Spiractinospora alimapuensis: one gene and its partner. The protein of the gene in region 1 interacts with the protein of each later gene in a pairwise test. Links are inferred from orthologs where the notes say so. Each region holds a gene or a part of one and is shown on either strand. Other genes may lie near its edges.

Region 1 (9,618 bases):
AGCTGGAACGGGAAGCCGGTCACCGGCTTCTCGAGCCCCAGGGGCGTACCGTGCGCCTCACCCACGCCGGGCGTGTGCTTTCGGAACACGCGGCGCGGGTCCTCGGTCAGCTCACCAAGGCGGAGAGCGATCTCGCGGACCTCCACCACGACGTCCTGGGGTCGCTGCGCCTGGGAGCCGTGGGCAGCGCGGTGCGCGCCCTGCTGCCAGACGCGTTGGCCACGCTGACCCGCCGTCACCCTCGGCTCAGCCATTCCCTGCGCGACGGGGAGGTCATCCACCTCCTGCCCCGCCTGCTCGACGACGCGCTCGACCTCCTCGTCGTCGAGAGTTGGTCGAACCGTCCGTTGACGCTCCCCGCCGGTCTCTCCCGTGCCCTGTTGATCAGTGAACGGGTCGACGTCGCGTTGCCGGAAGCCCATCACAGGGCCGGTGAGGACACCGTCGACCTGGGACACCTGGTTGAGGAGCGGTGGACGAGCTGCCCACCGGGGACGGAACCCTACGAGGCCCTGGTCCAGGTACTCCGTGGGCAGGGGGTCGAGCCTCGGATCCCGTACTGGCTCGCCGAGTTTCCCAGTCAGCTCTCACTGGTCAGCCACGGCCTCGCGGTCGCGCTCATCCCCGACATGGGTCGACAACCCACACCGCCGGGAGTGGCCTTCGTGTCGCCTCGCCAAGACCTGCGCCGCGAGATCCACGCCGTGTGGCGGACCGCCGCGGCGGGACCGCCGGTGCGGGCGTGCCTGGCGGCCCTGGGGGCGACGCCGCTCCCGGAGGCGGGCGTCCCGGTGTCGGAGTGAGCGCGCACCACCCGTGTCGGTGGGTACGGATCGTCCCTGGTCGCCAGGGGTGTGATGACGTCTGTCATGGTGAGTCCCCTCCCTCCCGTCACATTCGGGGCGTGCGTGGGGCACCGCCGTCGCGTGACAGGCACGTCTACCGACAGATCCACGCCATTGGGACAGTGTCGTCATGACCGTTGAGAACTCTCCCGAGGCCCCATCCCCTGAGGTGACCCCAGATCCGTCGAAGCTCACCCAGAAGCGTGCCGCCCGCCAAGCTTCGGCGTCGCGGCGCGTCTGGCTGGCCGCGCTGCTGGTCGGCCTCCTGGTCGGCGCCGTCGCCTATGTCGCGATACCCAACTCGGGAGGGGCGGACTTCGAGCTCCGTGGTGATCGGGAGCTGGCCGACAGCGTGGTCCACGCCCTCGACGGTCGGGACCGTCTCGCCCAGAGCATGGTGGTCACGCGGCAGAGCGGAGACGGGGAGGCGGAGGTCGTCAGCGGCGGGACCACCGACGGCGGCACCGAGCCCGACGTCGACACGCCGTTCGAGACCGGGTCGATCTTCAAGATCTTCACGGGGATGACCCTCGCCGACATGGTGGAGAACGGCGAGACGGACCTCGACCGGACCCTCGGCGAGGTCTTCCCCGAACTGGAGTTCGCCGACCCCGCCGTCGCCGAGGTCACGCTCCAGGAGCTCGCGACCCACACCTCCGGGCTGGCGGAGATCCCCGCGGAGGCGATCGCGGGGGCGACGTACCGGTCGTCGACTGCGTTGGACGCCTTCCGGCACCTGCCCGACCCGGTGCGGTCTCTGGAGACCACGCGGCTCGTCGAACCCGGGGAGTGGGTCTACTCCAACTACGGCTTCGCGGTGCTGGGCGAGGCACTGGCGCGGGAGAGCGGCCAGGACTACCCAGAACTGGTCCGGGAACGTGTGTTGGACCCCGTGGGGATGGACGACACCGTCATGCTCGGCACGGATGTCGACACGATGCCCGAGGGCGGGGCGCCGCCGCGAGTGGAGCGGGGCGCGCCCGCGACCACGTGGTCGGCGTCGACGTACGTGGCCGCGGGAGCGGGAACCTGGACCACCGCCGCGGACATGGCGCGGTTCCTCAACGCCGTGCGGGACGGGTCGGCCCCCGGCCTGTCCTCCCTGGACCAGGCCTGGCAGGGCGACGGGGACCTGGACTTCGGTCACGGGCTGGGCTGGTGGATCATCCCGACCTCGGACGGTGACGACGTCGTGGGACACGGCGGGACCACCAACGGGTCGATGGCGTTTATGGGCTACCGCGGGGACACGGCGGTCGTGGCCCTGTCCAACACCATGCTCGTCGACATGGCGCCGTTCGCCGCCGCCGCGCTGGGCGTGGACGACGTGCCGCCGGCGCTCCAGGGCCTCCCCACGAACCAGCCGTCCCTCGTCGTCCAGACGCTGCTCATGATGGTCGTCCCGGCGTTGTTGGCGATCACCCTCATGCTGCGCCGTCGCACCCTGATCGGCCAACGCCCCCTGGACCGGCTGCGGATCATCTCCATGCCACTGGGTGCCCTCGCCATGATGCTCCTTGCGTTGCGCCTGGGCAGTCTGGCTCTCGTGGGGCCCGTCGTGTGGGCGCTCTGCCTGGCGGTGGTGGTCGCGGCGCTGGTCGTGGGGATCGGTCTGTGGCCGTACACCCCCACGGTGCGTGCCCGCTTCCGATGGCTGCGCCTGACCTGCTTCGGCCTGTCGGTCATGGTCTCGCTGGTGATCGGCGTCGCGATGGCCTGGGCCCTGGGAGCGGCCTACCTGAGCTGAGCGGGGGCCCGCCGGTGGCGGTGCTGGAGCCTCACGGGGTACGGGTGAGGTTCTCCAGCACCGCGAGCACGTCGGCGGGGTCGGTGCCCTCGCCCACGCTCAGGGTCCGGAGGAAGAGGCCGTCCACCGCGGCCGAGACTCCCCTGCGTCGCACCGGGTCGGTCACGATGGGCAGGAGGAACGCGTCGATGGCGTCCAGCCACCGCGAGAGCTCCTCGCGCATGTCGGGGCGCCGCGCCGCCATGACGAACAGCTCGTACTCCGCCGCGGTGTGCGCCCGGTGGGTGTCGCTGGCCTCCGCGATCATCTCGGCCAGGAGCTCCAGGGGTCGCGCGGCGGTCGCGAACTCCTCGAGTCGGGCGAGGTAGGTGTCGTTGGTCGCCGTGAGGGCCGCGACGAGCATCTCGTCGATGGTGGGGAAGTAGTAGGTCACCGCGCTGGGCGGGACCCCGGCCTCGCGGGCGACCTCGCGCTGGCTGACCGCGCCGGCGCCGTCGCGCTCGATGACCCGCATGGTCGCGTCCAGGAGTTGGCGACGCCGGCGCATCCCCTTACGGAGTCGCCCGTCGCTGAGCTCGGCTTCCTCGGTCGGCATGCCTAGTGATTGCCACCCATCTCCAGTGCCACGACCCCCGCCACCACCAGGACGATACCCATGACCTGGATCCAGGTCATGCCCTCCCCCAGGAAGACCGCTCCGACGATCGCGACCAGGGCCACGCCGAAGGCGGCCCACACTCCGTAGGCCACGCCCAGAGGCAGGTCGCGTAGTGCGAGCGAGAGCAGGTAGAAGGTCCCGAGGTAGCCGACGACCACGACGATCGACGGGCCGAGCCGGGTGAAGCCGTGACTGAGCTTGAGGAACGTGGTCGCGATGACCTCGAGGACGATGGCGAAGCCGAGAAGGATCCAGGGCATGATGCGGCTCCAGTGGGGACGAGCGGTGGGAGAAAACTGAGCGATTGCTCCAGATGTTACGGCCGCCGGTAAAGTGGAGCGAACGCGCAAGTTTGTGAGATGGGTCTCGCCGGTCCCCTCGCCGCACGGGGCCACGGAGCCGCGCCCCGGAGCCGAGCACCGAGCGGTACGGCTAGACTCCCGGGCGTGGCGATCCAGATCTCTCCCAGCATCCTCAGCGCCGACTTCGCACACCTCGCTCGCGAGGCCGAAGCGGTGGCGACCTCCGCCGACTGGCTTCACGTCGACGTGATGGACTACCACTTCGTACCGAACCTGACCCTGGGGATCCCGGTGGTGGAGTCGCTGAAGAAGGCGGCGTCCCTTCCCCTGGACTGCCACCTGATGATCGCCGACCCGGACCGGTGGGCACCGGACTACGCCGAGGCCGGCGCCGGGAGCGTCACCATCCACGCCGAGGCGGCCAGCGCCCCGGTCCGCACCCTGCGCACGATCCGCGACGCGGGCGCCCGCGCGGGGCTCGCGCTGAACCCGGCGACCCCGCTGGACCACTACACCGGCCTCCTGGAGCAGGCCGACATGCTGCTGCTGATGACGGTGGAGCCCGGCTTCGGCGGACAGAAGTTCCTCGACCTCGTACTCCCCAAGATCCGGGCCGCGCGCGAGCACGTCGAGGCCCGGGGGACCGAGCTCTGGATCCAGGTCGACGGCGGCGTCGACGCCGAGACCATCGGCCGCTGCGCCGAAGCCGGAGCCGACGTCTTCGTCGCCGGATCGGCCGTCTACGGCAAGGCCGACCCCGACGCGGCGGTCCGTGACCTGCGGGCCCGAGCCGAACAAGGGCTCTCCGTCAGTCACCAGCACCGCTGAGGGCGACACCCCGCCACAGAACCCCGAGTCCACGGTGGGGCGTGTGAGCCACCTCTCCGTGTCGGGAACAGATCCCCATGGCACACTTGTTACAGCAAACGTTCAACGCGTGCTCCGGGGTCGGTGAAAATCCGAACCGGCGGTGACAGTCCGCGACCCGGCCGATGCCATCGGCCGGCTGATCCGGTGGAATTCCGGGACCGACGGTGAAAGTCCGGATGGGAGGCAGCGCGCGGGGGGTCGTTTCTCGTGCGCGTGCCGACACGTGAACCAACCCCGGGGGCGACACAGTCCCGACATCCCGGAGCCGTGCCCAGCGATGGAACGGCGGGAAGAGATGTTCACCGGGATCGTCGAAGAACTCGGCGAGGTCGTCGACGTCGCGCACGCGGCCGAAGGCGAGACCACACGCCTCACAGTCCACGCCCCTCACGTCACCACGGACGCGAAAGCCGGAGACTCCATCGCGGTCAACGGCGTGTGTCTCACCGTGGTCGATCCCGGCGACGCGCGGTTCAGCGCGGACGTCATCCCCGAGACCCTGGACCGATCCACGCTGGGAGCCCTCACGGCCGGCGCGCGCGTCAACCTCGAACGCGCGGCACGGGTCTCCGACCGGCTCAGCGGCCACATCGTGCAGGGCCACGTGGACGGAACCGCGGAGGTCCTCGGCCGGGTCGCGGACGGCAACGCCGAGAACGTCCGTTTCTCCCTCCCCACCCACCTGGCCCACTACGTCGTGGAGAAGGGCTCCATCACCGTCGACGGGGTGAGCCTCACTGTCGCCGCCGTGGACGACGAGTCGTTCACCGTGGGTCTCATTCCCACCACCCGCGAGGTCACGACACTCGGGCGAGCCGCGGACGGCGCGTTCGTCAACCTCGAGGTCGACGTCATCGCCAAGTACGTCGAACGAATGTTGGGTCCGGGAGCGCGACGGGAGGCGCAGCGATGAGTCATACGGCCGTCGACCACGCACACACCACAGCAGACGCGGCACGCGCAGCACAGGGGGCACAGGCCATGACCGAAACCGAGGCACCTCGCGGATCGGCGCCCGGAGACGACGTCGCACTGGACTCGGTCCACGACGCGCTCGCCGACATCGCCGCCGGCAAGCCCGTGGTCGTCGTGGACGACACCGACCGCGAGAACGAGGGCGACATCATCTTCGCCGCGGAGAAGGCGACGCCGGAACTGCTCGCGTTCATGATCCGCTACACCTCCGGGGTCATCTGCGTCCCGCTGCCCGGCGACGAACTGGACCGGCTCGACCTCCCGCTGATGGTGGAGCACAACGAGGAGAGCCTCCGCACCGCCTACACCGTGACGGTCGACGCACGCCACGGCGTCAGCACCGGGATCTCCGCCGCCGACCGCGCGCACACGATCCGGCTGCTCGGGGACGCGACCAGCCAGCCCACCGACTTCGTGCGGCCCGGGCACATCTTGCCGCTGCGCGGCCGCGCTGGGGGAGTCCTGGAACGGCGCGGACACACCGAAGCCGCGATCGACCTGGCACGGCTCGCTGGCCTACGCCCGGCCGGAGTGCTGGCCGAGGTGGTCAACGACGACGGAACCATGGCGCGCCTGCCTCGGCTGCGCGAGTTCGCCGACGAGCACGGACTCACCCTCGTCTCGGTGGAGCAGCTCGTGGACCACCGGTTGCGCACCGAGAGCCAGGTGGAGCGAGAGGTTGAGACGCGCCTGCCCAACCGCCACGCGCAATGGCGCCTGGTCGGCTACCGGGGACGGATCGACGGAGCGGAACACCTCGCCCTGGTGCTGGGCGACGTCGCCGACGGCGAACCGGTGACGACCCGCATCCACTCCGAGTGCCTCACCGGTGACGTCCTGGGATCCCACCGATGCGACTGCGGCACCCAGCTCGACGCCGCGATGGAGAGGATCGCCGAGGAGGGCCGGGGGGTCATCGTCTACCTGCGTGGCCACGAAGGACGCGGGATCGGTCTCCTGCGCAAGCTCGCCGCCTACCGCCTACAGGACGCCGGCGCGGACACGGTGGAGGCGAACCTCGAACTCGGCCTGCCCGCCGACGCGCGGGAGTTCACCGTCGCGGCCCACATCCTCGTCGACCTCGGAGTGCGGGGGGTGCGCCTGGTGACGAACAACCCCCGTAAGGTCGAGAGCGTGGCGGCCGGCGGAGTCTCGGTCGTGGAGCGTGTCTCGTTGCCAACGGTCGTCACCCCCGACAACCTGCGTTACCTGCAGACGAAGCGGGAACGTCTCGGGCACGAGCTGCCCGGCGTCGCCGCCGTCAACTGACGCACCAACAGCCACGGAGGAAGCAGTGAGCACAACCGGACGGCCGGGAGAAACACCGGTGTCCGCGCCGGCGGATCTCAGGGTCGGAATCGTCGCGTCCCGCTGGAACGCCGAGATCGTGGACCTCCTCCTGGCGCACGCCACGGAGGCGGCGACGGAGAGCGGGGTGTCGGCGCCGACGGTGGCCCGGGTCGCCGGTGCGATGGAGATCCCGGTCGTCGCCCAGGAGCTGGCCCGCACCCACGACGCGGTCATCGCTCTGGGCTGCGTCGTGCGGGGGGCGACACCCCACTTCGACTACGTCTGCCAGTCCGTCACGCAGGGGCTCACCCAGGTCGCGCTGGACACGGCGACCGTCGTCGGCAACGGCGTGCTGACCTGTGACACCCAGGAGCAGGCGCGGGAACGCAGCGGCGCGCCGGGGTCGATCGAGGACAAGGGGCGGGACGCCACCCTCGCGGCCATCGACACCGCCACTGTGCTTCGGACGCTGCGCGCCGACGCCCAGAGCCCGGTGGGGGAGTCGGTCCGTGGCTGACGACTCCGCGAACACCACTCTTCCCATGGTGTGGCGGCCTCGCCGCATCCGCGTCGTCATGGGCGTCCTGGCCGTCGCGATCATGGTCACCCTGGTGATCCTCGCGGTGATCCTTCCACCGAACTGGACCATCGTCGACCGCGTCAGCCTCGTGCTGTTGGGCCTTGTTGGCGCGGTCGTCATGGGTTTCCTCGCCCGAGCGAGCATCACCGCCACCGAGGACGGCCTGCGGGTCGTGAACATCATCCGGACGTGGATCCTGGAGTGGCCCGAGATCGTCGACGTCCGCATGCCCGAAGGCGAACCCTGGCCCACCCTCGACCTCGCCGACGGCACGTCCATCGTCGCCATGGGCATCCAACGCAGCGACGGCCCCCGTGCCCAGGACGACCTCGCCCAACTCATCGCTCTCCTCCACGAACGCGGCGAAGCCCAGGAACCGGAGATCTAGTACGGCGACGACAGATCGTGACGTTCGCGTCTTCGGTCATGGCTGATACGGGCTCGCGACCGCCGGGACGGCGTTCGCCCGTGTCGGTTCTCTCGGACAGCCACCCAGGATGCCCGTCACGGATCGCCGTGCGAACCGAAGCCCGGGCCCCTGCTGGGGCAGGATCCGCGAGGCAGCCCCAGTAGGGGCGACAGCCGCTCCCCAACCGAGAGCCTTCGAGGACACAGCACCGAGGCACCAGCCCCAACCCCGGCCGGCGCGGCGTCCTGGCCACGCGGGCCGGGCCTCAACGCGACATCGCCGACAGCCCACTCCTCGTCGGCCCCTCGGGCCTGCGAGGACGTACGGCGCCCGACCCGGCTACTCCCGGAACGCGAGTGGGGAGAATAACCTGGCATCAGGGCGGACGACGAAAGGTGGGAGCACATGGCGGCCGAGCCGGGTGGTACGGAGGCGATCGGCTCTCCCGACGCGTTGGTGCGGTTGCTCGACGCCCAGGACTACCTGGCCGACGAGGGGACCGCGACCGCGGCGTTTCTCGCGCTGCGGATGGGGCGACCGCTCTTCCTGGAGGGAGAGCCGGGCGTCGGGAAGACGGAGCTCGCCAAGGCGATGGCGGGCGTGCTGGGCACCCAGCCCATCCGCCTGCAGTGCTACGAGGGCATCGACGCGAGCCAGGCACTCTACGACTGGGACTACCCCCGCCAGCTTCTGCACCTGCGCGCCGCCCAGGCCGCGGGGGTGCACGACACCCAGGAGCTGGAGCGTGGCCTGTACGACCGCCGGTTCCTGCTGACGCGGCCACTGCTGCGCGCCCTGGGCGGGGAGGATGAGTCCGCTTCCGCCGCGCCCAGTGTCCTCCTCGTCGACGAGATCGACCGCGCCGACGACGAGTTCGAGGCGTTCCTGTTGGAGTTCCTCTCCGACTTCCAGGTGTCGATCCCGGAGTTCGGCACCGTCCGCGCACACACCCCACCCGTGGTGATCCTGACGTCCAACCGGACACGCGAGGTGCACGACGCGCTCAAGCGCCGCTGCCTGTACCACTGGATGGCCCACCCCGGCTTCGAGCGGGAGGTCTCCATCATCCGGCGCCGACTGCCGGAAACCACCGAGGTACTGGCGAAGGAGGTCGCCGCCACGGTGCAGCGCCTGCGCGACCCCGCCGACAACGGTGCCGAGTTGCTCAAGCCCCCCGGAGTCGCCGAGAGTATCGACTGGGCCCAGGCCCTGGCCGCCGTCGGGGCACGACGCCTCACCGCCGACGCCGCCGCCCGCACCCTGGGCGCCCTCCTCAAGCACGTCGAGGACCACGAGACGGTCCGCGCCCGGCTGTCGGCCCTGCTCGACAATCCGGACGCCTCGGTGGTGGGAGCCTAGTCGTGTCCACGGCGCGGGACCACTCGACACCGGAGCCACGCTCCGGCGACCCCGACGTGATGCTGCTGGGGTTCGCCCGCGCGCTGCGCGCCGCCGGCGTTGGAGCGGACCAGCACCGAACCCACACCCTGATCGAAGCCGTCGCCGAACTCGACGTCTCCCGCCCTCGGGACGTCTACTGGGCCGGACGCCTGGCCCTCTGCTCGACCGCCGAAGACGTGGCACGCTACGACGCCTGCTTCGCGTACTACTTCTCCACCGAGCCCCTCCCGCGTCCCACCACCGAGACCGTGGCGGTGCCGCAGGTGCGTCCGGCCATGTGGCAGCCCGAGAGCGCGCCCGGCCAGCAGGAGGAGAGCGACCCCGACGAGGCGACGGCCGCGAGCGACGCCGAGGTGCTGCGCAACCGGGACATCGCCCAACTCAGCGTCCCCGAACGGGCCGAGGTCCAGCGGCTGCTCAGCCTCATCGCGGCACGCCGCCCCAAACGACGCACCCGCCGGCTCACCCCCGCCACCCGGGGACAGCTCGATCTCGGTCGCACGCTGCGCGGAGTCGCCCGGCTCGACGGCGAACCGGTCCG
Region 2 (9,858 bases), 3.5 Mb from region 1 along the record:
CGCTTCCAGACCGACGCCGACGTCGCCGCGACGATGGAGGGGCTGCGCGACGGCACCATCGACGTGGTGATCGGTACCCACCGGCTGCTGTCGACCGACATCCGGTTCAAGCAGCTCGGGCTGATCATCATCGACGAGGAGCAGCGGTTCGGGGTCGAACACAAGGAGTCCCTGAAGCGGATGCGCACCCAGGTCGACGTCCTCGCGATGTCGGCCACACCCATCCCGCGCACCCTGGAGATGGGGCTGACCGGGATCCGCGAGATGACGACCATCCTCACGCCCCCGGAGGAACGCCACCCCGTCCTGACCTTCGTCGGCCCCTACGAGGGCAACCAGTTGGCCGCGGCGATCCGCCGGGAGCTGCTGCGTGAGGGACAGGTCTTCTTCGTCCACAACCGAGTCGCCTCGATCGAGAAAGTCGCCGCGCAGGTCCGGGAGCTCGTGCCCGAGGCACGCGTCGCCTACGCCCACGGCCAGATGAACGAGAGCCAGCTCGAACGGGTGATGGTCGACTTCTGGGAGGAGAAGTTCGACGTCCTGGTGTCCACCACCATCGTGGAGTCGGGCCTGGACGTGCCCAACGCCAACACCCTGATCGTGGACCGCGCCGACACCTACGGGCTGTCCCAGCTTCACCAGCTCCGCGGGCGTGTGGGGCGTGGCCGGGAACGGGCCTACGCCTACTTCCTCTACCCGCCGGAGAGGCCGCTGAGCGAGACCGCCTACGAACGCCTGTCCACGGTGGCCCAGCACACCGAACAGGGCGCGGGCATGTTCGTGGCGATGAAGGACCTGGAGATCCGCGGCGCCGGCAACATCCTCGGCGCGGAACAGTCGGGGAGCATCGCCGGCGTCGGTTTCGACCTGTACGTCCGCATGGTGGGCGAGGCGGTCCGGGAGCTGCGGACGGGGGGTCCGGTCGAGGAGGAGGTCGAGACCAAGGTCGAGCTCCCGATCGACGCCCACATTCCGCACGACTACGTGCCCGGGGAGCGGCTGCGCCTGGACGCCTACAAGCGGATCGCCAGCGTCGGGGGACCGGAGGACATCGTCGCCATCCGGGAGGAGCTCTCGGACCGGTACGGGGAGCCGCCCCAGGAGGTCGACAACCTCTTGGAGGTCGCACGGTTCCGGGTCCGAGCCAAGAAGGTCGGCCTGACCGACGTCGTTCTCCAGGGGAACCAGGTCCGGTTCGCGCCGGTGGGTGAGCTGCCGGAGTCGCGCCAACTACGTATGAGGCGCATGTACCCCAAGGCGATCCTCAAGCAGGCCACGCAGACGCTCTTGGTGCCGATCCCCAAGGCCGGTGGCCTGGCCGGCAAGCCACTGCGCGACCTCGAGCTGCTGCGGTGGTGCACGGAGCTCGTGGAGGCCGTGCTGGAGTAGCCCCCGTCGTGTCAACCCCGGCGGCGACGGGTTCGCCGGGACCGATGCGGCGAACTTGATCGATTCCCCCTAAGCTGATGCGCGTCGTGTGTTGTGTGCGTCACGTGTGCCCGCTGTCGCCGTGAGAAGGGTCGTTCAATCGTGCGTGTCTCCGCCGCTGTCTGTGGCTCCTTGGGAGCGGCCGTCCTGATCGCGATCGCGGGATGTTCCCCGCAGCAGGCGGGCGCCGTCGCCGTCGTCGGCGACGACCGGCTCACCCACGACGAGGTGCGTTCGGAGATCCAGGACCTTTCCGAGACCCTCCCTGACGGGATGGATCTCACCGAGGAGGACCGGACCGCCATCGCGGCCGGCACCGTCGGCGGATGGGTGGCCGAGCGGCTCCTCGACGCCATCGCGGAGGACGACGGGATCGACGTCAGCCAGGACGCCCTGGACGCGAAGGTCGACGAGCTGGGTGGTCCCCAGGCCCTGGCCGCCAACGGGATCGGCCCCGACTCGGTGGACGAGTTCGCCAAGTTCCAGATCCTCATGACGGCGATGCTGCCCGCCGACGAGGAAGCGCAGCTCCAGGCCGAAGTGGAGTCCCAGGTTCGGGAGCAGGGCACCCTTCAAGGGTTGGACGGCGACGAACTGGAGGAGTTCGTTGAGTTCAATATGCAGCAGCTCTGGCCGCAGACGCGTGGCCAGGAGGTGCAGCAGCGCATCTCCACCCGCGTCGAGGAGCAGATGGACGTCACCGACGTCGACGTGAGCGGGCGGTACGGCGTGTTCGACGAGCAGACCCTGGGGATGCACCAGGGCGCGAGCGCGTCCACGACGGCCGGCTGGGACCCCGACGAGGCCGTGGACACGGGCAACCCGTTCGAGGACATGATGGAGCTCCAGGGAGCCAGCGGTGAGTGACGAGTCGATGCCCGCGACCTCGGCCCGTCCGCCGTCGGACGACCAGCCCGAGCTGGGGGCACGCCTGCTGGACCTGGTGCGGGTCATGGACACCTTGCGCGTGAAGTGCCCGTGGGACGCCGAACAGACCCACGAGACTCTCGCCAAGTACCTGGTCGAGGAGGCCTACGAGGCCGTCGAGGCCATCGAACACGGTGACCCCGCGACGCTGCGGGAGGAACTGGGCGACGTCCTGCTGCAGGTCGTGTTCCACGCGCGCGTCGCCCAGGAACGCGACGACGGCTTCACCATCGACGACGTCGCCGCGGCGATCGTCGCGAAGCTGGTGCGGCGCCACCCCCACGTCTTCGCCGAGACCCAGGTCGAGGGGGTCGACGACGTTCGCGCGAACTGGGAGACGATCAAGGCCGCCGAACGCGCCGCCAAGGGCGAGGAGGACGCCTCCGTCGTCGCCGGTGTCCCCTTCGGCCAACCGGCGGCGCTGCTCGCCTACGAGCTACAGAAGCGCGCCGCGCGTAACGGGATCCCCGAGGACCTCATCGCCGGTGGAGACGACACCGGTGCCGCCCTCTTCGACGCCGTCGCCGCGGAACGCCGGGCCGGATTCGACCCGGAGATGGACCTGCGCGCCGCGGCCCGTGGCTTCGACACCCGCGTCCGCGCGGCCGAGACCCGCGCACGCGCGGACGGCCACGACCCGCGTTCCCTCACGCACGCCCAGTGGCGCGAGTACTGGAGCGCGCGAGGCTGAGTGGCCGTGGTCGGACAAGTGGGGACCGCGCGGAGTCGGGGCGTTGGCGGCGTTCCCTTCGGCCAACTGGCGCTCCTGCTCGCACGCGAGCTGCGGAAGTGCCGGGCGTAACGGGATCCCTGATGACCTCATCGCAGGCGGCGATGACACCGGTGCCACCCTCTTCGACGACGCCCAGCGTCAGTGGGGCCAAGGCCCGCGCACGTGTGGACGGTCACGAGCCGCGTGCTTTCACGCACGTCCAGTGGCGTGAGCACTGGATCGCGCGGGGCTGAGTGGCCGTGGTCGGACAAGTGGGGACCGCGCGGAGTCGGGGCGTTGGCGGCGTTTCCTTCGGCATCGCCGGCGGCGACGGCACCGGTGCCGCCCTCTTCGACGCCGTCGCCGCGGAACGCCGGGCCGGATTCGACCCGGAGATGGACCTGCGCGCCGCCGCCCGTGGCCTCGACGCCCGCGCACGCGCGGACGGCCACGACCCGCGTTCCCTCACGCACGCCCAGGGGCGCGCTGTCTCGGCCGTGTTCGTCGGTGGAATCGTCGTCCGCTCCGTCCGGCCGAATCCGGCCGGGGATGGGACTGCGGTGTGGAGATCCGTGTCCGCCGTGGGTGAGTCCCTGGCACGGGTTCGACCGGGGCGCGACGGATCGGGCCGTGGCCATTATCCGCGTTGTGGAGCGCGCGGAGCTGGGCGGCTCTGGCCGGAAGCGGCGGCACCACGCCGCACAGGGGTCGAAGCGCCATATTCGTCCAGGTGGCGAAGTGGTTCATCCGGTCATGGCGGCGATGCGCGTCGGCGGACGGATCGAATCACGCCGGTCGGACGGCCTGGATCTGTGCGTTGCGCGGTATACGGGGGTTGGGGGAGTCGGGGCTACGGGGCATGCACTCAGGGCAGTGGTGACGGTGAGCGGCGACCCGCCGGAGCGTCCTTGGCCGGAGGCGGACACGACGGCCCCGAGCCGGCTCACAGGCGCCGCGTGTCCACACGCCTCGGGCCCGTCAGGCGGCCGGGGACCGTGCCGGCTCGGTGTCCCGTTGGTGTCGCAGGTGTTCCCGGGTGGACCACAGCACCGCCGCGCCCCATGCCAGGAGGAGCACCGCGTAGACGGCGAGTTGTGTGGGGGCGCGCATCGTGAAGGCCTCCATGCGCATCACGTTGTGCGCGTTCGTCGTGAGGATGAGACCGCCGACCAGAGGGCCGAGCATGCGTCCGGGGATCCGGTGCGCCAACCACGCCGCGATCGGCGCGGCGACCACTCCGCCGAGCAGCAGCGCGCCGACCCAGCCCATGTTCACGCTGCCCAGGCCCAGACCGAACGCGAAACCCGCACTGCCGGCGAGCACGACGACGAACTCCGCGACGCTGATCGATCCCACGACCTTGCGCGGTTCCAGCCGTCCGGTGGCGAGCAGCGCCGACGTCCCGATGGGGCCCCACCCTCCACCACCAGTGGAGTTCATGAAACCCCCGACGAACCCCAGTGGTGCGAGGAACCGATGGGCGAGCACCCGTCCGACCATGTCCTTGGGCGGTCCCCAGACCGTGAACCGGACCAGGACGTAGCAGCCGAGCACCAACAGGATGGTCGTCATGAGAGGCCGTGCGGCCTCCGTCGACAGCCAGCTCAGGAAGAACGCCCCGCCGAAGGCCCCGAGCGCCCCACTGACCGCCACGCCGCGCACCACCCGCCAGTCCACGTTCCCGAACCGCCAGTGCGCGAGCGCCGACACCGCTTGGGAGCCGACCTGGGACAGGTTCACCGTCGCCGACGCCAGGGCCGGCACCGTACCGATGGCCAGCAGGAATGACGTGGACGTGACGCCGTACCCCATGCCCAGGCTGCTGTTGACGAGCTGTGCGAGAAAGCCGAGGATTCCCAGCACCACCAAGCCCTGCACGCGCTCCTCCTGGTTCTCTCCGGCCACCAACGACGGGACCCCGCCCACGAGCGGACACGTGTGGGAAATGTACCGGGACGACGGGTGCGCCCTGTGTCGATAGGCTCACCTTGGCACGCCACATGCGATGCTCGGGCAAGGGCCGGTGGCTCCGGCGGCAGTGAGTCGGGGTCGAGGTCACCCCCTTCCACAGAACTGAGGAGTACAACGGTGCCGTCGATCGAGAGTGTGACTGCCCGGGAGATCCTGGACTCCCGCGGTAATCCGACGATTGAGGTGGAAGTCGAGCTGGACGACGGGACGGATGTTCGTTCCGCGGTTCCCAGCGGTGCCTCCACCGGGAAATTCGAAGCCGTCGAGCTGCGTGACGGCGGCGAGCGCTACGGCGGCAAGGGCGTCGAGAAGGCGGTCACCGCGGTCGAGGACGAGATCCAGCCCGCGCTGCTGGGCGCCGAGCCGGACGAGCAGCGTCTGGTCGACCAGACCCTGATCGACCTGGACGGGACCGCCGACAAGTCCCGCCTGGGTGCGAACGCCACTCTGGGCGTCTCTCTCGCGGTGGCCCGCGCCGCCGCGCAGTCGGCGGAGCTGCCCCTCTACCGCTACCTGGGTGGCCCCAACGCCCACTGGCTGCCGGTGCCGATGATGAACATCCTCAACGGTGGTGCCCACGCGGACACCAACGTCGCCATCCAGGAGTTCATGGTCGCGCCGATCGGTGCCGAGACCTTCGCGGAGGCGCTGCGCTGGGGGACCGAGGTCTACCACGCGTTGAAGGGCGTCCTGAAGGGGCACGGCCTGTCCACCGGCGTCGGCGACGAGGGCGGGTTCGCCCCGAACCTGGACAGCAACCGCGTCGCGCTGGACGTGATCGTGGAGGCGATCCAGAAGGCCGGCTTCACCCCGGGCGGCGACATCGCCCTCGCCGTGGACGCCGCGGCCAGCGAGTTCTACGACAACGGCGCCTACCAGTTCGAGGGCCGTTCTCGCAGCGCCGAGGAGATGACCGCCTACTACGGCGAACTCCTGGACGCCTACCCGCTGGTGTCGCTGGAGGACCCCCTGTTCGAAGAGGACTGGGAGGGCTGGAAGCACCTCACCGACCAGCTCGGCGACCGCGTGCAGATCGTCGGCGACGATCTCTTCGTCACCAACCCCGAGCGGCTGGAGCGCGGCATCACCGAAGGGGCCGCCAACGCCCTGCTGGTGAAGCTCAACCAGATCGGCACCCTGTCGGAGACGCTGGACGCGGTGCACCTGGCGCACCGCAGCGGCTTCGAGTGCATGATCAGCCACCGTTCCGGCGAGACCGAGGACACCACCATCGCCGACCTCGCGGTGGCCACGAACGCTGGTCAGATCAAGACGGGAGCCCCGGCGCGCAGTGAGCGCGTCGCGAAGTACAACCGTCTGCTGCGGATCGAGGAACAGCTCGACGACGCCGGCGACTATGTCGGCGCCCGTGCCTTCCCCCGCTTCCAGGCGGACGGCTGAGCGAGTGGCACAGCGTGAGACGCGACCATCCCGCCCGGCTCGCCGGGCGGGACCGGGCCAGGAGCGGGTGCGACCGGCACTGACGAGCCGGGCCGCCATCCTCGCCCTCGTGCTGTGCGCGGTGACGCTCAGCCTCGCCTACCCGCTGCGCGAGTACATCGCGCAGCGGTCGGAGATCGCCCAGCTCCAGGAGACACGGGCGCATTTGGAGGACAGCGTCGCCGACCTGGAGCAGCGCCGAGAGGACCTGACCTCCGACGAACACGTCGAACAGGAGGCCCGGACCCGGCTCTACTACCAGTACCCGGGCGAGAACGTCTACGTCGTGGTCGACGAGAACAGTGAGGACACCGGAGACCAGGTCCAGGACGGCGACTCCGCCGAGACCTGGTTCGCCCGGCTCTGGCGTTCCGTCGGCGAGGCCGACACCACCGACGCCCCCGTGGACGGCATCCCCGACGCCCAACCCCTCCCCCGCTGACGGGCGAGGCGGTTTCACGTACCGTGCCAGCGCCGGCGGCGCGGCGTCCCGTCCCTTCCGTCGGGTTTGGCGCGTCCCGCGCATTTGATCAGGTGTGGGACCGGACTGCTGGTAGCCTCGCCGGAGTGACGACAGCAGAGGATGTGGCCGCGATCCACACGCAGTTGGGGCGGCCGCCGCGGGGGGTACGGGGCGTCGCGCACCGGTGTCCCTGTGGGCAGCCGGACGTCGTGCGGACAGCGCCGCGGTTGGAGGACGGCACCCCGTTTCCGACGCTCTACTACCTGACGTGCCCGCGGGCGGCCTCCGCGATCGGGCGGTTGGAAGCCAACGGTGTGATGCGGGAGATGACCGAGCGCCTGGCGACCGACCCGGAGCTTCGCGAGGCCTACGGCAAGGCGCACGAGTCCTACCGCGCCGACCGGGATCAGCTCGCCGCGGAGGACGGAATCGAACCCCTCCCACCGGGTATGCAGACCACGGGTGGAATGCCGACCCGCGTGAAGTGCCTGCACGCGCTGGTCGCCCACGAGCTGGCCGCCCCGGGGGAGAACCCCCTGGGTCGCGAGGCTCTGGACATGCTGGAACCGTGGTGGACTGACGGTCCTTGTGTCGCCTCGTCCGACGAGGACGGCACCGAGGCCGGGACTGAGGAGTGAAGATGGATCCCGTCGCAGCGATCGACCTCGGCACCAACTCGATTCGGCTTCTCATCACGCAGCAGGTGGACGGGGAGAGCGAGGACCTCACCCTGGTCGACTTGGTGCGCCGGATGGAGATCGTGCGGTTGGGCCAGGGGGTCGACCGGACGGGAGCGTTCGCTCCCGAGGCCCTGGAGCGAACGTTCGCGGCGCTGCGCGAGTTCGCCACCGTGATCGACGCGCACGGTGTGGAGCGTTCCAGCGCCGGGGTGCGGATGGTCGCCACCAGCGCGAGTCGCGACGTGTCCAATCGGGACCAGCTCATCCGCGGTGTTCGTGACATCCTCGGCGTCGATCCGGAAGTGATCACCGGTGAGGAGGAAGCCGAGCTGACCTTCCTCGGTGCCACGGCCGAACTGGAGGCCACGCACGACTTCCAGCGGCCCTTCCTCGTGGTCGACATCGGCGGCGGGTCGACGGAGTTCGTCCTCGGGCAGCACTCCGACGACGCCGACACGATCGTGCGGGCGTCACGCTCGGTCAACATCGGTTGTGTGCGCATGACCGAACGTCACCTGCGCGAGGACCCGCCTTCGGCGGCGGAGATCGCCGCCGCCACCGCCGACGTCGACGCCGCACTGGACGAGGTGTCCCAGGTCGTTCCACTGGGCGAGGCCCGTACGGTGGTGTGCGTGGCCGGGACCGCCACCACGGTCGCGGGGATCGCCCTGGACCTGCCGGCCTACGACCCCGAGGAGATCCACCACGCGCGGGTCTCCGTGGACCGCACGCGCTCCATCGCCGAGGAACTGTTGGCGATGCCACGGGACCAGCGCGCCGCGCTGGGGGTCATGCACCCGGGACGAGTCGACGTGATCGGGGCAGGGGCGCTGATCCTGCAGCGCACCGTGGAACGGACCAAGGCGGGGGAGTTCGTGGCGAGCGAGCACGACATCCTCGACGGCGTCGCGTTCAGCCTGCTCCACGTCTGAGCCCGTGCCCGCTCACTCAGCGTGAGCCGGGTCACCGCAGTCGCCGCGCAGATCACATAAACAGGTCTCTGACCTGGCCAAACGGCGTGTCCGGCTGGCATATTATGGTCTAAACCACTTGATGCGGTCTTTCCTCGCGGCATGAGCTTGTGAAAGAATGCACAAGCGAGGATGGCAGGTCTGCCATTGGATGTTCGGGAAGCCAGACCAAAATTCTTCCCGGAACTAGGGCCCAACGTGACGTTCGAGAAAATTCTTCGAATATTCACGACCCCGGTCGGGGTGGGTCTGCGACGCAGGAGGACTGACGCAGATGAGCGCAACCCAGGAGAGGAACTACCGAGTCGTCCCTGGTGGCGACGAGGCCGCACGCATCCCACACATCCTGATCGTCGGTGGGGGATACCTGGGAATGACCACCGCGCTGCGCCTTCAGCGCAAGCTGGGCGCGGGGGAAGCGCGGATCACGGTCGTCGACCCCAGCTCGTACATGACCTACCAGCCGTTCCTTCCGGAGGCGGCTGCGGGAAGCATCCAGCCCCGTCACATCGTGGTGCCGCTGCGCAAGGTGCTCAAGCGCGTCAAGGTGCTCACTGGTCGCGTGGTCCGCATCAACCACGAACGTGGCGTCGTCGAGTTCGAACCCGAGGCGGGGGCGAACCGAGAGATCGCCTACGACTACATCGTCATGGCCGCCGGCGCGGTGTCGCGCACCCTGCCCGTTCCGGGACTCTCGGAGTGGGGGATCGGCATCAAGACGATCACCGAGGCCACCTACCTCCGTAACCACGTCCTGCAGCAGCTCGCGATCGCCGACTCGGCCGAGGACCCGGCGCTGCGCAAGAAGGCCCTGAACTTCGTGTTCGTCGGAGGCGGGTTCGCCGGCGCCGAAGCCATCGCCGAGCTCGAGGACATGGCCCGCGACGCCACCCGCTTCTACCCGTCCATCGGAATCGACGACCTGCACTTCTACCTCGTCGAGGCGGCCGACCAGATCCTGCCCGAGGTGGGGCCCGAGGTGGGGCGCAAGACCCTGAACCAGCTACGGCTCCGGGGTATCGACGTGCGTCTCTCCACTCGTCTGGAGTCCGCCGTCGACCAGCACATGGTGCTCTCCGACGGCACCGAGTTCGACGCGGCGACCCTCGTGTGGACGGCCGGCGTCAAGCCCAGCCCCATCGTCGAGGCCAGTGACCTGCCACGCGGCCCGCGCGGGCACGTGGACACCACGGAGTTCCTCACCATCCGCGACACCACCAAGGCGTTCGCCGCCGGGGACAACGCCCAGGTGCCGGTCCTGGACCA

What was found.
Region 2: the proteins of rpe (region 1) and eno interact in binary tests that used the Escherichia coli proteins (3 or more experiments, as listed by UniProt). The link is inferred for Spiractinospora alimapuensis from one-to-one orthologs.

Annotation. Positions count from the first base shown.
Region 1 is NZ_CP072467.1:1,120,959-1,130,576, reverse strand. What follows is about bases 2,785-5,538. They hold rpe (ribulose-phosphate 3-epimerase), read left to right. Parts: upstream 2,785-3,696; coding sequence 3,697-4,380; downstream 4,381-5,538. Other genes in these bases: J4H86_RS05215 (bifunctional 3,4-dihydroxy-2-butanone-4-phosphate synthase/GTP cyclohydrolase II), read left to right, coding at 5,404-5,538; J4H86_RS05220 (riboflavin synthase), read left to right, coding at 4,718-5,335; J4H86_RS05230 (DMT family transporter), read right to left, coding at 3,190-3,510; J4H86_RS05235 (TetR/AcrR family transcriptional regulator), read right to left, coding at 2,785-3,187. Also shown: J4H86_RS05245 (LysR family transcriptional regulator), read left to right, coding at 1-803; J4H86_RS05240 (serine hydrolase domain-containing protein), read left to right, coding at 976-2,592; more of J4H86_RS05235, read right to left, coding at 2,624-2,784; more of J4H86_RS05215, read left to right, coding at 5,539-6,666; ribH (6,7-dimethyl-8-ribityllumazine synthase), read left to right, coding at 6,692-7,204; J4H86_RS05205 (PH domain-containing protein), read left to right, coding at 7,197-7,655; J4H86_RS05200 (AAA family ATPase), read left to right, coding at 8,082-9,035; J4H86_RS05195 (vWA domain-containing protein), read left to right, coding at 9,038-9,618. UniProt on the Escherichia coli protein: Catalyzes the reversible epimerization of D-ribulose 5-phosphate to D-xylulose 5-phosphate.
Region 2 is NZ_CP072467.1:4,661,320-4,671,177, forward strand. What follows is about bases 4,304-7,297. They hold eno (phosphopyruvate hydratase), read left to right. Parts: upstream 4,304-5,155; coding sequence 5,156-6,439; downstream 6,440-7,297. Other genes in these bases: J4H86_RS21910 (sulfite exporter TauE/SafE family protein), read right to left, coding at 4,304-4,972; J4H86_RS21920 (FtsB family cell division protein), read left to right, coding at 6,507-6,920; J4H86_RS21925 (DUF501 domain-containing protein), read left to right, coding at 7,046-7,297. Also shown: mfd (transcription-repair coupling factor), read left to right, coding at 1-1,389; J4H86_RS21895 (SurA N-terminal domain-containing protein), read left to right, coding at 1,531-2,295; mazG (nucleoside triphosphate pyrophosphohydrolase), read left to right, coding at 2,303-3,046; more of J4H86_RS21910, read right to left, coding at 4,046-4,303; more of J4H86_RS21925, read left to right, coding at 7,298-7,579; J4H86_RS21930 (Ppx/GppA phosphatase family protein), read left to right, coding at 7,582-8,553; J4H86_RS21935 (NAD(P)/FAD-dependent oxidoreductase), read left to right, coding at 8,867-9,858. UniProt on the Escherichia coli protein: Catalyzes the reversible conversion of 2-phosphoglycerate (2-PG) into phosphoenolpyruvate (PEP). It is essential for the degradation of carbohydrates via glycolysis.